DNA from 4 places in the Terrisporobacter glycolicus ATCC 14880 genome. Region 1 is predicted to be linked to each of the others. Evidence: riboswitches for the same ligand, from Rfam matches in the RefSeq annotation. Region 1 holds a riboswitch; each other region holds the start of a gene.
The links. Region 1 has a riboswitch for glycine ahead of TEGL_RS11255 (saccharopine dehydrogenase family protein). Riboswitches for the same ligand answer to the same signal wherever they lie in the genome.
Positions count from the first base shown of each region.

Region 2: another riboswitch for glycine. It lies ahead of TEGL_RS06755 (alanine/glycine:cation symporter family protein); the one in region 1 lies ahead of TEGL_RS11255 (saccharopine dehydrogenase family protein).
Region 3: another riboswitch for glycine. It lies ahead of TEGL_RS03775 (GrdX family protein); the one in region 1 lies ahead of TEGL_RS11255 (saccharopine dehydrogenase family protein).
Region 4: another riboswitch for glycine. It lies ahead of gcvPA (aminomethyl-transferring glycine dehydrogenase subunit GcvPA); the one in region 1 lies ahead of TEGL_RS11255 (saccharopine dehydrogenase family protein).

Region 1 covers NZ_CP117523.1:2,276,195-2,282,340, reverse strand. The annotation lists gene TEGL_RS11270 (hypothetical protein) at 159-815, shown strand; gene TEGL_RS11265 (dihydrofolate reductase family protein) at 977-1,513, shown strand; gene TEGL_RS11260 ((2Fe-2S)-binding protein) at 1,614-1,913, shown strand; glycine riboswitch at 2,062-2,168, shown strand; gene TEGL_RS11255 (saccharopine dehydrogenase family protein) at 2,347-3,597, shown strand; gene TEGL_RS11250 (GTP-binding protein) at 3,747-4,670, shown strand; gene TEGL_RS11245 (pseudouridine-5'-phosphate glycosidase) at 4,743-5,663, opposite strand; gene TEGL_RS11240 (PfkB family carbohydrate kinase) at 5,663-6,146, opposite strand, start outside.
Region 2 covers NZ_CP117523.1:1,365,202-1,371,347, forward strand. The annotation lists gene TEGL_RS06745 (AI-2E family transporter) at 1-1,109, shown strand, start outside; gene TEGL_RS06750 (hypothetical protein) at 1,138-2,226, shown strand; glycine riboswitch at 2,537-2,625, shown strand; gene TEGL_RS06755 (alanine/glycine:cation symporter family protein) at 2,943-4,313, shown strand; gene TEGL_RS06760 (PepSY domain-containing protein) at 4,451-5,152, shown strand; gene TEGL_RS06765 (DNA polymerase) at 5,324-6,146, shown strand, end outside.
Region 3 covers NZ_CP117523.1:733,241-739,386, reverse strand. The annotation lists gene grdB (glycine reductase complex selenoprotein B) at 1-1,307, opposite strand, end outside; gene TEGL_RS03780 (glycine/sarcosine/betaine reductase component B subunit) at 1,320-2,600, opposite strand; gene TEGL_RS03775 (GrdX family protein) at 2,741-3,103, opposite strand; glycine riboswitch at 3,270-3,369, opposite strand; gene TEGL_RS03770 (hypothetical protein) at 3,628-3,783, opposite strand; gene grdB (glycine reductase complex selenoprotein B) at 3,876-5,183, opposite strand; gene TEGL_RS03760 (glycine/sarcosine/betaine reductase component B subunit) at 5,196-6,146, opposite strand, start outside.
Region 4 covers NZ_CP117523.1:604,315-610,460, forward strand. The annotation lists gene TEGL_RS03125 (DUF2628 domain-containing protein) at 1-599, shown strand, start outside; gene TEGL_RS03130 (folate family ECF transporter S component) at 875-1,393, shown strand; glycine riboswitch at 1,699-1,809, shown strand; gene gcvPA (aminomethyl-transferring glycine dehydrogenase subunit GcvPA) at 1,981-4,464, shown strand; gene gcvPB (aminomethyl-transferring glycine dehydrogenase subunit GcvPB) at 4,466-5,914, shown strand; gene TEGL_RS03145 (winged helix-turn-helix transcriptional regulator) at 6,026-6,146, shown strand, end outside.

The sequences.
Region 1 (6,146 bases):
ATTAATATTAATTAAAATAAACTATCAAAAATGTAATATTTCTGTAATGTAAATCAATTGTTGAAAAAATCTACCTAATATAAAATAAAAATATATTTTTCGTGTTGTTTGTTGGATTTAGAGCAATTAGATTTATTAAATATAAGGGAGATGGTAAAATGAAATTTTCAAAAGGAAAAGTTATAGCAGCAGTTTTAGGAATATTAGTTATTGTAGGTGGTGTATCTGTATATAAATCATTAATTAATGATTATCCATACAGACTTATATATATATCAGAAGAAGGCAATAAAAAGGAAAAATCACAAGAAGAAGCAATAAATGAAGCATTGAAAGGTTCAAATGCAAAAGAGACTAACTTTGATATGCTTAAAGTAGATGACAAAGGAACTGTAGTTATCAAGCAAACAGAATATAATAAATTAGCTAAAGATAAAAGTCTTAAAGTGGTTGACCTTTCTGGTGATGAAGCCATGATTATACCTAGATATGATGGGATAAAGAATTTATCATATTTAAACAAGCAAAAAGAAGTAAAGGAATTTAAAGCAAAGGATATTGATATAAAAATAAAAGGTGTTCTTAATAAGAAAATCTTAATAACTGGACTTTTTAAGAATCAGTTTGTTGTAAGTGATAAAACTTATGAAAAATTATCTAAGGATAGTAAAATACTAAAAGTAAATGGTTATGATTATGAAAGCAATAAAAATATACAAAATAATGTGACTAGATTATTTAAAAATAAGCTATTTTCAATTAGTAATGATGACAGATTATATTACTTAATTGGAAAAGATGCTTATGCAGAATAATAGTTTTAAAATTAATTAAAGAATTAGCTGATCTATTGTAAAGATAGTAATAATACATTGATGTACTATTACTATCTTTTTTATTTAAGTGTACTAATAATGGGTATATAAAGGAAATACTATTTAAGGATATTTAATTATTGAATAAAAGGAGAAATATAATGAGCAGAAAAATAATCTTTAACTTAGCTATGAGTATAGATGGATATATAAGCGATGAAGATGGTGGATTTGATTGGATTGTGGGAGAGGATAATAATTCACTGGATACTAAAGGACAATTTGAGTTTAATAAATTTTTAGAAACTTGCGATACAATAGTGATGGGAAGAAAGTCTTATGAAGATATACCTAGAGAAACTTTTGATGAATTTTCAGATAAAAAAATTTACTTAGTTACCAATAAGAAACTTAATATAAATAAAGATAATGTGGAGATTATAAATGGAGATATTGTTGGAAAAATACTTAACCTAAAAAAAGAAGAAGGAAAGAATATATGGATATTTGGTGGTGCAATTTTAGCAGATACATTCATAAAATCTGATGTTATAGATGAGTACATAATCGGTATAATTCCTTGTATATTAGGTAAGGGAAGAAAGTTATTTTTGGAAAATAATCCAACTATAAATTTACATTTAAAAAATTATAGTTTCTCAGGTGGAATTGCAGTATTAACTTATACAAAAAGATAGAATTATATTAAAAAATGATATTTGTATAAACCTACACTAAAATGGAATAATAAATTTAAAATGAAAAATAATATTATTTATAAATATAAGGAGTATGGATATGATTTTAGATAAGGAAAAATATATAAAAGTTAGAGCAGCTCAGGCACAAGGAGCTAGAACGGTACAAGATGTTAAGGTCATGACAGATATAGTTATAGAAAATGATGAAGAATATAGAGAAATTGATAGGGTAGTACAAAATGTTTGTAAATGCCAAAATGTATCTGTAAATGAAGTTGTAGCAGCGGTTAAAAGTGGTGCACAAACAGTAGAACAAGTTATGGAAGAGACTAAAGCAGGAACTGGTTGTGGTAGATGTAAAGGAATAATAGAAAATATATTAAAAAATAAAAAATAATTGTATTAAAAAAGCCTTAGTAAATTGAAAACAATTACTAAGGCTTTTTATATGTAAAATATACATAAATTTAAAGAGTAATCTAAATTATATATTGACAATGAAAATATATATTATAAAATATAAATAGTAAAATAAATATGATCGGATGAGAATAATCTTAGACATTACTTAAATGTAAGGCCGAAGAAGCAAAAAAAAGAATTTATCTTAATCTTTTTTGAAACTGACAGGCAAAAGGAAGATTATTTGACGAAGCTTTGGAGAGAACGGATACCGTCGCCTACGTGGCTATAACCAACTGGCAAAAGGACAGAGTAATAAGATACTTAATTTTAGTATGCTTATTATTCTGTCCTTTTTTGCTTTTGAAAAATCATATTTATGTATAAATGTATATTTATAAATTTAAATAAGGGAGATATAAATTATTATGAGAATGATGTTAGTAGGATCAGGAGCAGTAGGAGAATCAATACTAAAAATACTGCAAAGTAGAGAAAATTATAGAGAATGGTTAGAATTTGTTTTAGTTGCGGATTATAATTTAGATAGAGCTAAAGAAGTAATAGAAAATTTAAAGGAAAAAGAAAATTATAAGGCAGTTCAAGTTGATGCTAAAAATAAAAATGAGATGATTGAATTAATTAAAGAGTATAATATAGATTTTGTAATGGATTCTGCGGCTCCATTTGTAAGTAATCAAATATTTGATGCTGCTTATGAGGGTGGAGCAAGTTATGGTAGTATGGGAACATGGTCAGTACCTATGGATAATCCTAAATTTGGTATAGGAATAGAAAATAGCTATATAGAGCCTATGACCAAGTACAACTTTGATAGGCATGAAAACTGGAAGAATAAAAATCAAATGGCTTGTATATGCATGGGTATAGACCCAGGTGTAGTAAATGTATTTGCAAAATATGCTGCAGAGTATGAATTTGATGAACTACATGAAGTGCATGTAAAAGATGGTGGAAACTTAGAAATACCAGGTGCCAAAGAAAATGATATAACTTTTGGATTTAATGTATGGACTATTTTAGATGAAGTTATGAATCCTAATGTGGAGTATAATAAAGACAAGGGTGGATTTATAGTGGAAGATGCTTTTAGTGGAGAAGAAACATTTATAATGCCTGAAGGTGTTGGAGAAAATAATTTGATAAAAGTAGAACATGAAGAAGTAGTTACTATGCAAAGATATTTAGGTAAATATGGTCTTAAAAAAGCTACTTTTAAAATAGCTTTAGACCCATCTTTAGTAAATGCTTTAAAAGTAATAGATTCATTAGGTCTTAGAAGTATACACCCTGTTGATGTGGGTGGAGTAAAAGTAGTGCCAAGGGATGTAGTTGCAGCATGTGCTCCGCAACCAAAAGAGATAGGTGATGAAATGATAGGCATGATGCTTGTTGGAGTTCATTGTATAGGTATAAAAGATGGAAAGAAAAAAGAAATTTTTATATATCAACCATTTGAAAATAAACAATCAATAAAAGATTGGGGCATGCAAGCAGTAGTAGCTCAAACAGGATTTGGTGCAGCTCTTACTATAGAACTTATTGCTAGGGGAATATGGAAGGGAGAAGGAGTATTTTCACCAGAGTATTTTAATCCAATTCCATACTTAGATTTAATGAAAGAAACAGGATTTAGATACGAAATAATAAATATGTAAATTAAAAAACTACAGTTTCTCATGTTAATATATATCAATAAAATTTATATTTACTCAAACTTTATAGAAAATATCAATTTCAATAAATATTTTTTATATGTTACTCTTATAATTGAATTAAGTTAAATTAAGACAAAAGAGGAGAGAAAATGAGTATAAAAATCGATATTATTTCAGGATTTTTAGGTGCTGGAAAAACAACTTTTTTAAATGAGTTTGTTAAAAATACAGATGAAAAAATTGCTATTATTGAGAATGAATTTGGGGATATGTCTATAGATAGTGATTTAATAAAGGGAGATTTTATAATAAAAGAATTACCATCAGGATGTATATGTTGCAGTTTAATAGGTAACTTTAAAGAAGCAATATTATCCCTAATTGAAGAAACTAGTTTAGATAGAATTATAATAGAACCTTCTGGAGTTGCCATGTTATCAGACATAATTAAACTGTGCCAAGATATATGTAAGTATTCAAAGAAAGAAATGATAATCAATAATGTAATAACAATAGTAGATTTATGCAATTTTTATGAGTATGAAGATAATTTTGGAGATTTTTATTTAAATCAAATTAAAAATGCAAACATTATACTACTTAGTCATTTTGAAGGAGTGAACAAAAATGAGCTTGAACCTATTATATGGAAACTTAGTGACTATAATGAGCAAGCCTATATAATAGAAGAAGATTGGTATTTAAAAAGAGAATTAAACTTAAAACATTATATTGAAGCTTTAGAAATAAATAGAGTTGTTATAAAAGAAAATTTAAATGATACAACTAGAATTAAGAAGTTATTGAAATCTACTACAATAGATAAACCTAAGGTTTTTACAGAAGAAGAATTAAAAGAAGTATTAGAATTACTAAATGATAAAAAACAGGGATATGTATTAAGGGGAAAAGGAATAATTCAAATTGAAAATGGTAAAACTGTTCATTTTGACTTTACTCCAAGGAATTATTCTTATGAATATATGAATAAAATATGTAAGACCAAAGTAGTCATAATAGGACTGCTATTAAATACAAAATTATTAAAAGAATTATTTTTAAATGAGAATTAAAATAATTATAAAAAATAAGGAGCTGTGGTACAAGTATTAAAAGTTGTTGTACTACAGCCCTTTTTAGGATTATTATTTATTTAAATCAGCTAAGTCTTTTGCTATATTAGCAGCAACTTTAGCATTGTTGTAAACAAGTTCTATATTAGAGGCAAGAGATTTTCCTTCAGTTATAGTTTTTACTTTATCTAATAAGAAAGGTGTAACTTGCTTTCCACCTATATGTTTCTCTTCAGCTTCTTTTAAAGCAGATTCTATGGCATTAGTTATGGTATCATAATCCATTTCAAATTCTTTAGGTATTGGATTAGCTATAACCATACCGCCTTTTAGATTTAAGTCCCACTTAGCTTTTAAAGCTTCAGCTACTTCCACAGAAGAGTCTACTCTGTAGTCAACACCAAATCCTGATTTTCTAGTGTAGAAAGCAGGCATTTCTTCAGTTCCAAACCCTACTACTGGAACACCGTGAGTTTCTAAGTATTCTAAAGTTAAACCAATATCTAATATAGACTTAGCTCCAGCACATATAACAGCAACATTAGTATTAGCTAATTCTTCTAAGTCAGCAGATATATCCATAGTAGTTTCGCCACCTCTATGAACTCCACCTATTCCACCAGTAGCAAACACTTTAACACCAGCAAGATCTGCAAGTATCATAGTAGTAGCAACAGTAGTAGCTCCAGTTAATTTTTTAGATATTATAAATGGTAAGTCTCTTCTAGAAGCTTTAACTACATTTTTGCTTGTAGCTAATAATTCTATTTCTTCTTTAGTTAAACCAACTTTTAAAACTCCATCTAGTATAGCTATAGTTGCAGGAACTGCACCATTTTCTCTTATTATATTTTCAACAGTACTAGCCATTTCAACGTTTTGTGGGTATGGCATACCATGAGATATTATTGTAGATTCTAAAGCAACAACTGGTCTTCCTTCCTTAACGGCTGCTTCAACTTCTGGATGTATTTGTAAATATTTTTTTAACATTATATTAACTCCTTTATTGTTTTATTTATTAAATCCTCGCTTAAATTAGGATTGATTGTATCTTTATGAGATAGTGCTAAAATTGATGCTCCAACAGAGAACTTTGCAGTTTGCTCTATATCAAGATCATTCATAAACCCATAAACTATACCGGACATAAAAGCATCTCCAGCTCCAGTGGCATTTATTATATCAATTTTTATACCAGGTATGTGAAGTGTTTTTTCTTTGTTAGCACAATACACACCATCACTACTTAGTGTTATAAATACACTTTTAACACCTTTTTCTATAAAGTATTCACAAGATTTTTTAGCATTATCTAAATTTTCTATTTTAATTCCAGATAATGTTTCTGCTTCATATTTGTTTAATTTGATTCCTTCGAACCTATTAAGTATATCTTTTATTTTTATACATTTAGAAGTAGAAACAGTATCTACGAAAATTGGTAAATGACTGTGATTTCTTGTGATAAAATCT
Region 2 (6,146 bases), 910 kb from region 1:
GTATAATTTTTTATTTTGTAGCATCTCAAATAGGATCTTTTAGCGAAAAGATAAGTATTGCAATTGGGATATTATATCCATTTATTATAGGATTTGCAATTGCTTATTTGCTTAATTTTATTTTAGATTTTTATGAAGTAAAAATATTAGGAAAAGCTCAGTGGTTTAGTAATTTAAGAAGAGGACAAAAAAGAAGTATAGGGTTATTGTTAACATATTTAACAGCAGCAGGTATATGCTACTTATTCATACACTTTATAGTTCCTCAATTAATAGAGAGTATAATGGGGTTCGTTAATGAGGTTCCTCAATATGTAGATAATGTTACTAAATTATTTAATGATTTAATAAACGAAACAAATGTAAGCCCAGAATATGCTTCACTAATACAAGAACAAATGGATAAATACATACAAATTGTTATGGATTTTGCAAAGGAAATAATTCCTATTGTAGGTAATATGTTAAAATCAATTGCGTCAAGTATATGGAATATAGTTCTTGGAATTATTATTTCAGTATATTTATTAATAGATAAAGAAAACTTCTTTGCTATAAATAGAAAAATAACGCGTGCATTATTCTCCACTAAAACTGCAAATAGAATATTTGAATTAGCTTATAGAAGTAATGAAACTTTTGGTAAATTCCTAAGTGGTAAAATAATTGACTCAGCTATTATAGGAGTATTAAGTTTTGTGGTATTCTCGATATTTAAGATGCCATATACATTACTAATTTCTGTAATAATAGGTGTGACTAATATAATTCCATTCTTTGGACCATTTATTGGAGCTATACCATCATTTATTATAATTTTATTTGTTTCTCCAACTAAAGCCTTAGTATTCTTGTTACTAGTATTCATAATACAACAAATTGACGGAAATATTATAGGACCAAAAATACTAGGAGATTCAATTGGAATATCAGCGTTTTGGATATTATTTGCCATACTTGTGGCAGGTAAATTCTTAGGAATAGTGGGAATGATAATAGGTGTACCTTTATTTGCCATTGTTTATTCGATAATAAAAGAAGAAGTTGAATATAAGCTTAAGATTAAAGAATTACCAACAGATACCAAGGATTATATGGATAGAGTGTAGCAAGAAATTAATCAAGGGAGATGTTATTATGAAGAAAAAAGGGGTTTTTATTTTAACGCTGTTAATGATGCTTTTGTTAACAGTTAATGCATTTGCAGATAATATAGATAGTGCATCAAATTATTTTGCTTTAAATGAAGATATAAATATCTCAAAAGAAGTCTTAGGTGATATTTATTCTGCAGGTAAAAAGATTACTGTAAAGGATAATGTAAATGGTGATGTTGTAGCTCTTGCTGAGAGTATAGATATTACAAGTAATGAGGTAAATGGCAATATAAGATGTGGAGCACAAACTTTAAATATTAACAGCAAAAATGTAAAAAATATAACTTCTTTTGGTCAAAATATCAACATAGGTAAAAAAACTACTGCAAAGGCTATTTACGTATCAGGTGAGAATATTAATTTTAAAGGCAATTGCGAAGGATTTTATGCCGCAGGTGACACAATAATAATTAATGGTAAAATTAATGGTGATGTTAACATAAAATGTAATGAGTTAATTATAGCCGATAATGGTGAAATTACAGGGAACATAAAGGTATACTCACCTAAAGAACCTATTGTAAACTCTAATGTATCTATGAATGACATACAATATACTAAGATAGAAAATTCAACTAATGAGAGTAAACTAAAAGCTTTTTTAGGTTTTGGAACTATTCTATCGATTTTAGGATCTTTAATATTTGGGGTGCTTTTGTATTCTGTGTTTAAAAAATTCTTTATAAAAAGTAGTGATTTATTATTGAAAGAACCACTTCCAATAGTTTTAGGAGGCATGGCATCATTTATATTAATGCCTATAGCTAGTTTGTTGTTATTTTTAAGTATAATAGCTTTACCTATTGGGGTAATATCATTAATTATGTATTTTATAGTAGTTTATTTATCTCCTGTGATTGTGGGAATAGTAATTGGAAGATTGATACTTAAGAATAAAAATCCATACTTACAGCTTTTGGTTGGTATATTAGTTATAAGATTACTAAGTCTTATACCAATGATAGGTGGTTTTGTATGGGTAGTAAGTGGAATGATAGCTCAAGGGCTAATAATATACTCATTTGTTCAATCAATAAAATATAAAGAAAAAAGAATAGAAACAAACTAATAAGAAATATGGGTTATTTTAACCCATATTTCTTATTTATTAAAAATAATGTAATAAATCAATTATTTAATAATAAATTTTTATAATAAAAATTAGGAGAGATAATTTTAAAAAATGCTTTTATTTGAATCAAATAATTTTATATGAAAATTTAAATTAATCTATTTGACAAGTATTAGAAGATAATATACTATTATTGTTACAAGTTAACAAGTCAATAATCTGATGAAGCTTTACAGAAGAGTTGTCTTAGGACACGCCGAAGGAGTCATACTCTCAGGTACTTTTTACAAAGGTGGGACTGTAAAGAATAGGAAACTCTGGAGAGACCCGTAAAGGGAGCCGAAGGGGCAAGGCTTAACTGCTCAATCTCTCAGGCAAAAGGACAGAGAATATATATAAAGCATATTTATGCTTTTCTTTAATATGTATGAAATCCTATACTAAATCATCTTTATGATTTAGTATTTTTTAATTACTAAGATATTATAATACTTTTATATATATGAAAAACTTATATGTTCTTGTATTATCAATACATTTCTATAAGAGTAAAAAAGCAATTTTTTTATAGTTCATACATATTCAAAATTATTATATTTTTAGCAAGCTGCATATTGTTACTGTATGCAGGATGCAATTTATTCTTGTCTTTATTCATAAATGATTATATGATTTTGTACTTAAATTATTTAATTACAAAAGGAGTGTTTTTTATGGATTTTCTTAACTTATTAAACCAAGTGGATAGCTTTATATGGGGACCACCATTATTAGTTTTACTAGTAGGTACAGGTATTTATCTTACAGTAAGACTGGGACTAATACAAATTGTCAGATTACCTAAAGCATTAAAATTAATTTTTAAAGCTGAGAATGAAGGTAATGGAGACATCTCAAGTTTTGGAGCTTTATGCACAGCTCTTGCAGCAACAATAGGAACAGGTAATATAGTTGGAGTCGCTACGGCAATCAAAGCTGGTGGACCAGGCGCATTATTTTGGATGTGGCTTGCTGCCTTCTTTGGAATGGCAACTAAGTATTCAGAAGGTTTACTTGCTATAAAATTTAGAACTAAAGATAAAAATGGTCAAGTATCTGGTGGTCCAATGTACTATATAGTAAATGGTATGGGGGAAAAATGGAGACCTTTAGCATCGTTCTTTGCTGTAAGTGGTATATTAGTAGCGCTTTTAGGTATTGGGACATTTTCACAAGTTAATTCAATTACAGATGCAGTACAAGGCTCTTTTAATATAGACCCTAAAATAACAGGAGTTATATTATCAATTTGTGTTGCTTTAGTTGTATTTGGAGGTCTACAAAGTATATCAAAGGTGGCAACTAAAATAGTTCCTTTTATGACAGTAGCATATATATTAATATGTCTTGCTATTTTAGGTAAATCTTATACATTAATACCAGAAACATTTGTATTAATATTTAAAAGTGCTTTTACTGGTCAAGCAGCTGCGGGAGGTTTTATTGGAGCAACAGTGTCAATGGCTATTAGAAATGGTATAGCTCGTGGCGTATTTTCAAATGAATCAGGTCTTGGTAGTGCCCCTATTGCAGCTGCTGCAGCAAAAACTAAGTGGCCAGCAGAGCAAGGTTTAATATCAATGACAGGAACATTTATAGATAGTATAATAATTTGTACCTTAACAGGAGTATCTTTAATAATTTCAGGTGTTTGGCAAAGTGATTTGAATGGAGCAATAATGACTCAATCAGCTTTTGCATCAGTACTCCCAAATTTAGGTCCAATATTTCTAACAATAAGTTTAAGCTTATTTGCATTTACAACTATCCTTGGATGGAGTTATTATGGAGAAAGATGTTTTGAATTTTTATTTGGAGTTAAAAAAATAAATTTGTTTAGAGGTTTATTTGTACTTATGGTGTTGCTTGGCGCATTTTTAAAATTAGAAATGGTTTGGATTATAGCTGATATTGTAAATGGCCTTATGGCACTACCAAATTTAATTGCTTTACTTGCGCTATCTCCAATAATCATATCTGAAACTAAATTATACTTAGATTATTTGGATGAAAAAAATAAATCAGATAAGGAAAAAATAAGCTAAAATGGCAAGTTTTCAATATTTTATTGTAATTTTTAAAAACTTTTTAAAAAAATTTTTATTTTTTTATAAAAAAGGTACCCAAAATAGAACTTAACCTTTGTATATATAGTGTAAAAAATAAAAAAGGAGAGATTTCAATGAAATTAAACAAAATGATAGCAGTAGCTTTAGGTGTAGTTCTTACATCATCAACAGTATTATCACAAGTAGGGTTGGCAGATGCAGCATCTAAACTTATAGGAAGTGCAAAAGCAAAGGAAATAATGTTAAAGAAAGTTCCGGGAGCAAAAATAGTTAAGTTTAGATTAGATAATGATAAGACTCCAGAGTACGAAGGAGAATTAACAAAAGGAAGTTATAAGTACGAAATAGATATAAATGCTAAGAGCGGAAAAATAACAGATTACGAAAAGGAAAAAATAAAAACATCTTCTTCAAAATACATAGGAGAAGCTAAAGCAAAAGAGATAATGCTAAAGAAAGTTCCAGGAGCAAAAATAGTTAAATTTAAATTAGATAAAGATGATACAGCTGAATACGAAGGTGAATTAAGAAAAGGTAACTATGAATATGAAATATCAGTAAATGCTAAAAGTGGAAAAATAACAGAATTTGAAAAAGAAAAAATAAAAACATCTTCTAAGAAATTAATAGGAGAATCTAAAGCAAAAGAAATAATGTTAAAGAAAGTTCCAGGAGCAAAAATAGTTAAATTTGAATTAGATAATGACAAAACACCAGAATATGAAGGTGAATTAAGAAAAGGTAACTATGAATATGAAATAACAGTTAACGCTGTAACTGGGAAAATAATAGAATTTGAAAAAGATATTAATTAATAAAAAATAATTTTTAGTAGTAAAATATAAATAATGTCAATAAGAAACCTTAGATTGAAGTAAAATTCAGTCTAAGGTTTTTATTTTTAGTAGAAAACTAATAGTTTTAAAAGAGAGATATAAGGTAAAATATATAGTATAAATAATTATAAAATATAAAGGAATAATCATATGAAAAAAGAGAGAAGACGTATAATTATTGATTTTGAAGTATTGTCCAAAGGTGGATTTTGGATGTGCTGTATGAAAGATTACAAAACAAAAAAAGAACATATTATTGTCAATAATAGGGAAGAGTTTCTTAGGGTTTTTAATAAAAATAAAGATTCTATTTGGGTAGGATATAATATAAAGGGATATGATCAATGGATAATGAAGGCAATAATTGCTGGAACAGATCCTTGTTCTATATCAGAAAAGATAATTGAACATAATATCTCCCCTTATGCAGTAGACAGAAGTTTAAATAGGATTCCCATATATATATTTGAACTAAATGACAGTTATAGAAGCTTAAAAGAATTAGAATTGTTTATGGGAGAAGATATAAGAGAAAGTACTATTTCTTTTGATTTAAATAGATATCCTACAAAAGAAGAAATTAAAGAACTTACTACTTATTGTCTTCACGATGTTAGGATGACTTTTAAAGTGTTTCAAGAGGTCTATTATAAGTATGAAGCACAACTGGGATTAATAGAATATTTTAACTTAGATGAAAGTATGATCAACAAGACGGAGGCTCAGTTAAGTGCATATATTCTTGGGGCTAAAAAGCCTAACTATCCTAGAGAAGATGTAGCAGACTTTGAAATAGTTAATACTATAGAACTTAGTAAGTATAATAATATAAAACATTGGTATGAAGATTATAATAATAGAGATTTTAAAAAATATTTAAGAGCCAATGTATATGGAGTTGACACAGATTTTGGATGGGGAGGTCTTCATTCTGCAAGAAAAAAATATGAATGTGAAAATTTCATTGTAAATT
Region 3 (6,146 bases), 1.5 Mb from region 1:
TATTCAAATACAGTTTGGTCTTCAACTTCAGTTTGTAAAGCTTTTAATGCTTTTGTAACTAACTCTCTTCTTATTTTCTTTTCCTCTTCTAATGATAATGCTGGGTTTCCAAGAGGATGAGGTATAGCTATAGTTGGTACTATTCTGTTAGCTCCAACTGTTAAAGAAATAGGAACTACTGTACACATGTGTACTACTGGTATTCCATCTCTTTCTATTTCTTTTACCATCGTTGCACCGCAACGAGTACAAGTACCTCACGTAGAAGTTAAGATTACAGCATTAACACCATCTGCAACTAATTCTTTTGCTATTTCAGCAGCATACTTCTTAGCATTTGCAACTGCAGTTCCGTTACCAACAGTTGTGTAGAAGTACTGATGTAAACTTCCTATTACACCTTGCTCTTCAAATTCTCTAAGTACATCTACTGGTAAAACTCTATCTGGCTCTTCATTTGCATAAACTGGATCATATCCACCATGAGCAGTTTCATGATCAGCACTGCTTAAATGCTTGAATGATCCTATATCATATTTACCATATTTAGAAGCACTTGAAGATTCTATATGATCTGGATTTCCTTTTGGAACTATACCTCCAGAAGTAACTAAAGCTATTTTAGCACTACTTAAATCAACAACGGCTTTATTTGGTTCTACCCTATCGAAATCAGGCATTGGATACTCAGTAGTAAACTCTTCACCTTTTAATTTCTTAATTAGCATATCTACAGCTCTCTTAGATCCTCTTTCACTATCAAAGAAGTTCTTTCTTACACCATTTGGCATATATCCTTCTTCTTTTGATGATCCTATTGGCTCTTTTTTACCTAATTTAAGTGCAAGAGGTGCCATAACTTTAACAGCGTCTCTCATACCCACTGCAGAGTTTCTAGTTGGTACCATGTAAACTTTTTGTTTAAACATGTCAGCACCTGGGTTTTCTATATACATACCTGTTAAAGATGGTATTCCTAACTCATCTTGTACAGCTGTAGCTATAGTACCACATGCAACACCATATCTACCTGCATTAAATGCTGGTCCAGCTATAAATATATCTGGGTTATATTGTTTAACCATTTCTAAAACTTCTTTTTTAGCTTCTTCTAAGTTTTCATTGAAATAAGAGTCACCGCATATTACTGTAGCTACTATTTCAGCTTCTCCTTTAAATGCTGCATTGAAAGCAGCGCCTGGCCCTACTATACCTTCTCTTACTTCAGGCTTAACATGAGCCATTTCTTCTCCACCTATTTGTGCGAAAAATTGATTTATATATTGAACAACTTTTATCATCTTCAAACCCCCCTCTCACTATCTTGCACTTAATTTATTAAATCCAAGTTCATTAGTAGCCCCAGTTATTACTTGAAGCTCTGCAACTATTGATCCATCTGGTTGTAAACTTCCATCAAATCCACCAGCTATAACATCTGCAACTTCTGGATATCCTATTACTTTATCCATTGGAGGAAGAGTAACAACCTCATTTGCATTGCCTCCTGTTACAACTGCATTTGCTAAAGGATCTGCGTCTGCTAATGATTGAGATTTTCCATCTCTACCAGCATACTCATCAGTAACTATAACTGTTTTTATTCCTTTTTCCTCTATCTTCTTACAGTTCATTATTAAGTCTGTGTCTGGGTTACCAAATCCTTCTTGAGTTATGACTACACCATCAACACCTAAGAACTCTGCTAATTTGGCACTCCAGTTAGAAGATCTCTCTTTATCAGCAAGATAAACGTTTTCATTAGTAAGGATTACCCCTACAAAGTTTAATTCTTTACCATGCTTTTCAAATAAATCATGTATAACTGGGTTATTTAAGTGATGATAAGTTGTGTTTTTGTCACATGCAGAAACACAGTTACCACTTACTACTGCACCATCCATTATTTCAGTTGGATTTATTAAAGTAGATATAGTTTTCTTAGCATCTACTCCATAAACATAAGTGTCATGTAATAATCCTTGAGTTTGAAGCATATACACATAAGCTACTCTTGGTAGTTCTGGGTATTTTTTGTATCCTTCTATTATTGAATCTGTTTCATAAACTTCTACTTCATCTGGAGTTATATCTTTAGCTAACTCTCCTAAGTATATAGCTGCTTTATATCCAGCGTATCTTATAGCTTCTTCGTGATTATGTTGTTTTAAACCGTCTACTGGTTCACAAACTACTACTAAGTTATTTAACCCTGAGAAAGGTGTGTATTTAGAACCTTCACCACTCATATCTATTATTCCTTCTTGGAAACCTACTATTTTCCCCGTTGTTACTACAGCAGAACCTTTAAGTACATTCGTTTTTCCCGAGCCCACTGTTGTTACCTTATTTATCATACCTGGGAATATTCCTCCCGGTCCTTCAACTTTAACTCTTGGCTCTATAACGTCTTTAACTGGCATAATACGAATACTATCACCTGGTTTTGCTATTTCTAAATCTACTGATTTGATATTCTCATCTTCCATTAATAAGTCAATTAACTCTTGCTTATTAACATAAATTACTCCATCTTCCACTTTTGAAACATCAGAAAAACATATGTCTTTAACTTTTACATATCCTAATTCTAATTTCAAAAAAATCACCTCCAAAAATTTTATTTACTTTACAAAAATTTTATTTACTTGAACTAGGTATTTATTTAAAAGCACAATAAGCGCTATTAAAACATATTACTATTTCTATGGAATAATAAATTCTGCTAAATATGCTCTATTTACTTAAGAGCATTTTCAATTATTGATAAATCTACAACTTTAAAATCATCCATTATTCTATCGGTTAATTCAACAGTATAATCTTTATCTTTTTTAAATTTGTCATATGTTAAAATTGCATTTTCAATAATTGTTAAAGATTTGTAATCTAGGGATTCTTTATAATCAGATATTAGGACTGATTTATATGGAGTTTCATTTGGTTTTATGCTACTAGACAGAGGGTGAGTTAAAAGTATATGTCCTTCATGAACTCTATCTCTTACATAAAGTAAGATTTCTTTAAAAGAACATTCCTTATAATAAATCTTATAATCACTTTTGTATTTTTCATATACTTTATTGTTGTTAGTTATTATCATTTTATATCCCCCAGAACAGTTCTATTTTTTTGCAATAAAATAGCAGAAAGCCCCTAGCTTTCTGCTCTGTATTTAACCTGAGAGTTTTCCTCTATTCGCATAGAGTTGCCCCTTCGGTGCATATATTTATTGATTAAACTTAATGATGTCTTGCTTTCCAGAGTTAAGTCGTACTACGGTCCTTTTGCCTGAGATCATCACCAATATTCGCTTAATATTGGCTTATTCCTTCGGCGCTTTTTAAAAGTCTCTCCCGTAATAGTCATCCTTAATATAATAATTGTATTATTCTAATTATTCTGCAATATAATAATCGTCTTATTATTCATTCACTTAAAGTTTCTATTCATTTATAATTTTTTTCTATTTTAATTAGATTATAATTAATTATATCTATAATAAGCAACAAGTTTTTTTATATTTTTCAATATTTTTATTTTTTTCTATATTTATTAATTTATATGTTGATAATTACTATTTATAACCCTTTATTTTTAACTTTTAGTACTTACAAAATTGCTATCTTAATTAGTGGTCATTTCATTAACTATATAATCTATGTCAAGTACCATTTCTATCATTCCTATTTGATCATCATATACATTAGATTCAAATTCTTCTATTGCTGGACCAGGTATACCATCTCTGTTACCAATTATGATGACTTTCTTTTTTCTAATATACTCATTAGAAATACCTGCTTATCTAAATTTTATTTTTATATATTTACATTGAGCATAAAATATTGCTCAATGTAAACATAATTTAAATTTTATTCGAATACAGTTTGATCTTCTATTTCAGTTTGTAATGCTTTAAAAGCTTTTGTTATAAGATTTCTTCTTATTTTCTTTTCTTCCTCCAATGGTAGTGCTGGATTTCCAAGTGGATGAGGTATAGCTATAGCTGGAACTATTCTATTAGCACCAACTGTTAAAGAAATAGGGACTACTGTACAAATGTGTACTACTGGTATTCCCGCTCTTTCTATTTCTTTTACCATCGTTGCACCGCAACGAGTACAAGTACCTCACGTAGAAGTTAAGATAACAGCATCCACACCATCAGCCTTCAATTCTTCTGCATATTTTGCAGCAAATCCTTTTGCATTAGCAACTGAAGTTCCGTTTCCTACTGTTGAATAATAATATCTATTAAGCTCTCTTATTACACCTTGTTCTTCAAATTCTCTCATTATATCTACTGGTAAAACTCTGTTAGGATCATCATTTGCATAAACTGGATCATATCCACCATGAGCAGTTTGATGATCTGCACTACTTAATACTTTGAATCCATCCAAATCATATTTACCATATTTAGATGCACTTGAAGATTCTATATGGTCTGGATTTCCTTTTGGAACTATACCTCCAGAAGTAACAAGAGCTATTTTAGCCTTTGATAAATCTTTAATTGCTGGATTTGGAGCTACCCTATCAAAATCAGGCATTGGGTATTCAGTTGTAAATTCTTCACCTTTTAATTTCTTAATTAACATATCTACAGCTCTCTTAGACCCTCTTTCACTATCAAAGAAGTTCTTTCTTACACCATTTGGCATATAACCTTCTTCAATAGATGCACCTATTTCTTCGCCTTTTGCAAGTTTAAGAGCAAGAGGTGCCATAACTTTTACAGCATCTCTCATACCTACTGCAGAATTTTTAGTTGCTACCATGTAAACTTTGTCTTTGAACATGTCAGCACCTGGGTTTTCTACGTACATACCAGTTAATGAAGGTATTCCTAATTCTTCTTTAACAGCAGTAGCTATTGCTCCACAAGCAACACCATATCTACCTGCGTTAAAAGCTGGTCCTGCTATAAATACATCCGGATTATACCCCTTAACCATATCTAATACTACTTTCTTAGCTTCTTCTAAATTTTCATTAAAATAAGAGTCTCCACATATTACTGTAGCTACTATTTCAGCTTCTCCTTTAAACGCCACATTAAAAGCAGCACCTGGCCCTACTATACCCCCTCTCGCTTCAGGTTTAACATGAGCCATTTCTTCCCCACCTATTTGTGCGAAAAATTGATTTATATATTGAACAACTTTTATCATCTTCAAACCCCCCTCTCACTATCTTGCACTTAATTTATTAAAACCTATTTCATTTGTAGATCCTGTAATAACTTGAAGTTCTGCAACTATTGAACCATCTGGTTTTAAACTTCCGTCAAATCCACCAGCTATAACATCTACAACCTCTTGATATCCTATCACTTTATCCATCGGAGGAAGAGTAATTAATTCATTTGCATTTCCTCCTGTTACAACTGCATTTGCTAAAGAATCAGCATCAGCTAATGATTGCGATTTTCCATCTCTACCTGCATATTCATCTGTTATTATTACTGTTTTTATTCCTTTTTCTTCTATCTTTTTACAATTCATTATTAAGTCAGTATCTGGATTACCAAATCCTTCTTCGTTGATTATTACACCGTCTACACCTAAAAATTCAGTTAATTTGGCACTCCAGTTAGAAGACCTTTCTTTGTCAGCAAGATAAACATTTTCGTTTGTTATTATTACACCAACAAAGTTTAACTCTTTTCCATGTTTTTCAAATAAGTCATGAATAACTGGGTTATTTAAATGATGATAAGTTGTGTTTTTATCGCATGCAGAAACACAGTTACCACTTACTATTGCTCCGTCCATTACTTCTGTTGGATAAATTAAAGTAGATATAGTTCTCTTAGCATCTACACCATATACATAAGTATCATGCAATAAACCTTGAGTTTGAAGCATATATACATAAGCTACTCTTGGTAATTCTGTATATTTTTTATATCCTTCTATTATTGAATCTGTTTCATAAACCTCTGTTTCATCTGGAGTAATATCTTTTGCCAAATTTCCTAAGTATGTGGCTGCTTTGTATCCAGCAAATCTTAAAGCTGCTTCATGGTTATGTTGTTTTAAATCATCAATAGGCTCGCAAACTAATACTAAGTTACAAAGCTTAGAAAATGGAGTATATTTTGCACCTTCACCACTCATATCAATAATACCTTCTTGGAA
Region 4 (6,146 bases), 1.7 Mb from region 1:
GTGGAAATAAATTAATAACAATAGAGGATAGTATAAAAAGTACTACTGAAAATATTAAAGATGCTATAAAAAATAATGAAACATATAGAAGTTTTACAGATAATAATTATGATGAAAATTATAGAGCTGACTTTGATAATAGAGATATGGTTAAATTTATACAAACGAAAGAAGAATATTATATACCTAAATTTAAGGAAATCCAAGAGATATATAAATCTACTAGTTGGAACTGGGCTGCATTTTTCTTCAATTCATGGTGGTTTTTATATAGAAAAATGTATGTTATAGGTTTTGGACTTATTGTAGCAGATATATTAATTGGATTGCTGATGCCAACTGTATCATTAATTGCAAGTATAGCCATAGCAGTGATTTCAGGATTATATGGAAATATAGCTTATTTAAAACATATACAAAAGCAATTAAATTCTTTCACTAATATGGGAGAGGATATAAAGCAAAGATTAATATTAAATAAAGGTGGAGTTAATATAGCAATACCAATAATATTAGCTATAATTACCATAGTTTTTTTATTATTGATAGGTGCATTAGGAACATTTTTATTTATGTTCTCTTCTCCATATTATTACTAAAATTATATAATTTAATAATAATTAAGACACATAAACATTTATGTTTATGTGTCTTTTTTTATTTACATAGAATTATTTATTGGATTTACTGTAAAAAGGTTAATAATCTAATTATTTTAAAAACCTTTGTGCTACAATTTAATTAAGTTATTTAAATTTAATAGATAGGCTAATCAATAGATGATAATAAAAATATATATAAAGAATTTATCATTTTTGATAACTCCACACATGAATCACTTATTTATGTGCTAACCAAATTTAGGAGGAAATTTATGAATAAAAAATTTAATGTTAAAAGACTAGTTCAGACTAGTTTATTAGTTGCATTACAAATAATATTAACTAGATTTTGCTCTATACAAACGCCTATAGTTAGAATAGGATTCGGTTTTTTACCGGTGGCTATAATTGCTATTATGTACGGACCAATATGGTCTGGTGTTGCAAATGGTATAGCAGATATTATAGGTGTAGTACTATTTCCAACAGGAGCTTTTTTCCCAGGATTTACACTTACGGCCATATTGTCGGGAATAGTATATGGAGTATTTTTACATAATAAGGCAGTTACGTGGACAAGAATAATAGGAACTGTTTTAGTTATAGATATAATTTTAAATTTAGGTCTTGATACTTATTGGTTATCTATTTTAATGGGTAAAGGATTTATAGGATTATTACCAACGCGTTTACTTAAAGAAGCTATTATGATACCGTTAAAAGTTATAACAATAGGTATTGTTTGGAAAAAATTTATAGTGAAATTACCTAAATTTTCACAAGCTATATAAGAAAAATGATTTGTATAAGATTTAACCACTGCGAATTTAGATTAAAAATAATAGTTGTTTAGCAATTCATATCAGAACTATAATGGCTAATATTGGGGTAAGTTTTTGATTTTTATTAAGTAACTTTAATGTATGATAAAAGCGATTATAATTTTTATAAGCACTTTTGTATATTTATTACATCTAATTATCTAATGATTTTGAATTGTCGAAAAAATCAGAAAAAATATATAAGAAAATGAACAAAAACAGTTGAAAAATATTATGAACTCACATACAATGATTTTAGAATTAAATAAATCCAAATGATATTTACGAGAGACGTTTTTACTTAGGTAAAAAGGCCGAAGAAGCAATCTGAAAATTGCCATTAAATTTTCAGAGAAACTTTCAGGCAAGAATATCGTAAATTGATGGAACTCTGGAAAGACTTTGCTCATTAAGAGTGAAAGTCACCGACGAAGAAAATGAGATTATCTCGCTAAAACTTTCAGGTAAATGAACAGAGGATATGTGGCTACTACTTGTAGTGTCTGCATATCCTCTTTTTTATGTTTATATAAAAAATGTGATGGGGGAGTAGGAGAATGATAGAATGTATGGAGTTAAAAAGAACTAAGTTATTTTCTACACATGAAAAATTAAATGCAAAAATGTTTGAATTTGCAGGATGGGAAATGCCATTAGAGTATGCAAGTGCAACTAAAGAACATGACTATGTAAGAAGAAGTGCTGGGCTATTTGATGTTTCTCACATGGGAGAAGTTGAAGTCAAGGGAAAAGAAGCATTTAATTTTATACAGTATTTAATTACAAATGACATTACAAACCTGAAAGCAGAAGAGATTATATACTCACCAATGTGTTATGAAAATGGAATGGCAGTAGATGATTTGTTAGTTTATATGATAGAAGAAGAAAATTATTTACTAGTAATTAATGCTGGTAATATAGATAAAGATTATGAATGGATTAAAAATCAAAGTGAAGAATTTGATGTAAATATAAGTAACGTATCTAATTATGTTTCTCAATTGGCAATACAAGGTCCAAAAGCTGAAGAAATATTATCTAAGTTAGTAAATATAAATTTAAATGATATAGAATTTTATAAATTCAAAAATAATATAGAGGTTTGTGGAGAAAAATGTATAGTTTCAAGAACAGGTTATACTGGTGAAGACGGATTTGAAATATACTGCGATGAAAATGTAGTAGAGAAAATATGGAATGATATTTTGGAAGTAGGAAAAGATAGCATAACACCAGCAGGTCTTGGGGCTAGAGATACTTTAAGAGCAGAGGTGAATTTACCTCTTTATGGCCATGAAATAAGTGAAGAAATATCTCCTCTAGAAGGTGGGTTAGGAATATTTGTTAAACTGAATAAAGAAAATTTTATAGGTAAAGAAGCTTTAATTGGTTTAAAGTCACAGGAAACTCAAAGAAAATTAGTTGCTTTTGAAATGCAAGGAAAAGGTATGATAAGAAGTGGCTATGAAGTAGAAGTAGATGATAAAGTTATAGGATTTGTTACTACTGGACTTAAATCTCCTACTTTAGACAAATTTATAGGAATGGCAATTATAGATAGTAATTATGCCAAAGTTGGAAATGAAATAGGAGTAAGAGTAAGAAAAAAACTTGTAAGTGCAGTAATAGTAAAAAGACCTTTTTATAAAAAACAATATAAAAAATCTGAAATAATAAAGGAAGAATATAAGCAATATTCATATATACCAGCGACTCATGAAGATGAAGAAAAAATGCTTAAAGCATGTAAAGTAAATACAATAGACGATCTATTCTCAGACATACCTGACAGTTTAAAATTAAAAAGAGATTTACAGTTAGAAGAATCAAAATCAGAATTAGAAGTTAGTCAAATAGTAAAAAACATAGCAGATAAAAATATAAGTACAGAAGAATTAACTTGCTTTTTAGGAGCAGGGGCTTATGATCATTATGTTCCTTCGATCATAAAACATATTACATCAAGAAGTGAATTTTACACAGCATATACACCATATCAAGCAGAAATAAGCCAAGGAACATTACAAAGTATATTTGAATTCCAATCAATGATAGCAGAAATAACAAAAATGGATATAGCAAATGCATCTATGTATGATGGTGCAACAGCAGCAGTGGAAGGATGCTTATTAGCAGTTTCAAAAACTAGACGTAAAAAAGTAGTAGTAGGAAAAACTGTTCATCCAGAAACAAGAAAAATATTAAAAACTTATTTACAATTTAATAATTGTGAAGTTGTGGAAGTTGATTATGATAGGGAGTTAGGTATGACGGATTTAAATAGATTGAATGAAGTAGTAGACGAGAACACTGCTTGTGTACTACTTCAAAACCCAAACTTTTTTGGTGTTATAGAAGACGTTGATGAAGTGGGTCAAATAGCTCATGGCAAAAAAGCTATGTATGTATTAAGTGTAAATCCAATAACTTTGAGTGTACTAAAGTCTCCAGGAGAAGTAGGAGCAGATGTAGCTGTGGGAGATGCTCAGCCTTTAGGAAATGCATTAAACTATGGCGGACCATATGTAGGATTCTTAGCTATAAAATCAGGTTTAATAAGAAAAATGCCTGGTAGAGTAGTTGGTCAAACAGTAGATAGAGATGGAAATAGATGTTACTGTTTAACTCTTCAAACCAGAGAACAACATGTTAGACGTGAAAAAGCAACTTCAAATATATGCTCTAACCAAGGTTTGTGTGCATTAAACTCAGCAATTTATATGGCAACTATGGGTAAAAAAGGCTATGAGGAAGTAGCAATGCAAAATATACAAAAATCACATCATGCATATAAGAAAATAAGTAAAGGCGGAAAATTCCAGATACTATTTAAAGGAAAATTCTTCAATGAATTTGTGATGAAATCACCAATTGAAATAAAGGAACTAAATAAAAAATTGTTAGAGAATAATATACTTGGAGGATATGATTTAGGCAAAGATTATCCAGAATTGGCAGATTGCACTATGATTTGTGTAACTGAAAAAAGAAGTGCAGATGAAATAGATAAATTAATGAGAATTATGGAGGGAATGTAAAATGAAAGAATATAATAGCTTATTAATTGAAATTTCCAAGGAAGGAAGAAAAGCTTATTCTCTTCCAAAACTAGACGTAGAACTTACAAAACTAGATGAAATGCTAGATCATAATATGATAAAGAAAACTGATTTAGAATTACCTGAATTAAGTGAGTTAGATGTAGTAAGACATTATACTTTATTATCAAATAAGAATTTCGGTGTGGATACAGGATTTTACCCTCTAGGATCTTGTACTATGAAGTATAATCCAAAAATAAATGAAGATATGGCTTCACTTAGCAAATTTACTAATATGCATCCTTATCAGCCAGTTGAAACATCACAAGGATCTTTAGAATTAATGTACAATTTATCAAAAATGTTATGTGAAATAACAGGAATGGATGAGGTAACTTTACAGCCTTCTGCAGGAGCACATGGAGAATATACAGGGCTTATGATGATAAGAAAATACCATGAAAGTAGAGGCGATTTAAAAAGAACTAAGGTTATAGTACCAGACTCTGCTCATGGAACAAATCCTGCCAGTGCAAATATGGCTGGGTTTGATATTATTGAAGTTGAATCAACTAAAAATGGAGCAGTTGATATAAATAAATTAAAAGAAGTACTAAATGATGAAGTAGCTGCATTAATGTTAACTAATCCAAGTACTCTAGGATTGTTTGAAAGAAATATAGAAGAAATAGCAAATCTAGTTCATGAAGATGGAGGACTTTTATATTACGATGGAGCAAATACAAATGCAATTATGGGAATAACTAGAGCAGGAGACATGGGATTTGATGTAGTTCACTTGAATTTACACAAAACATTTGCGGCACCTCATGGTGGTGGAGGGCCTGGAAGTGGTCCAGTAGGAGTAAAAAAAGATTTAATTCCTTATTTACCAGTGCCAACAATAGAAAAAGTAGATGATAAATATATATTAAATTATGATAAAAAGGACTCTATAGGAAAAATTAAAAATTACTATGGTAATTTTTCAGTAATGGTTAGATCTTTTGCATACATCTTAACTATGGGTAAAGATGGACTTAAAAAAGCAAGCCAAATGGCTGTTTTAAATGCAAATTATTTAAAAGAAAAGCTAAAAGAGAACTATGATTTGCCAATAGATGAAGTTTGTAAACATGAATTTGTATTAAAAGGACCTCATGGAGAATACAATACAATGGATATTGCAAAAAGAATGTTAGATTATGGCTATCATCCACCAACGGTTTACTTCCCATTAATAATTAGAGAAGCAATGATGATAGAACCAACTGAAACAGAAAGCTTGGAGACTTTAGATAAATTTATAGAAGCTATGAAATCCATAGCAAAAGAAGGAAGAGAGAGCCCAGAACTATTGACTTCAGCTCCTCATAACACTATTATTAGTAGAGTTGATGATGCAAGAGCAGTGAAAAAACCTATATTAACTTGGAAGAATAGATAAAAAATTAATATACCTAAAAAAATACCTAAGTAGTTATATAATTATATATTTCTTAGGTATTTTTTATTATAGTGTATAATAAGAAAATAAATATGTATTGGAGGATAAAAAATGTTCAAAATAGATGAAATAATTTATGATTGTCCAGTAGAAGCTTTGTCTAATATATTAGGTAAAAAATGGGTTGCAGTTATAATCTGGGAGATAAAAAGTGAAAAAATAAGATTTGGAG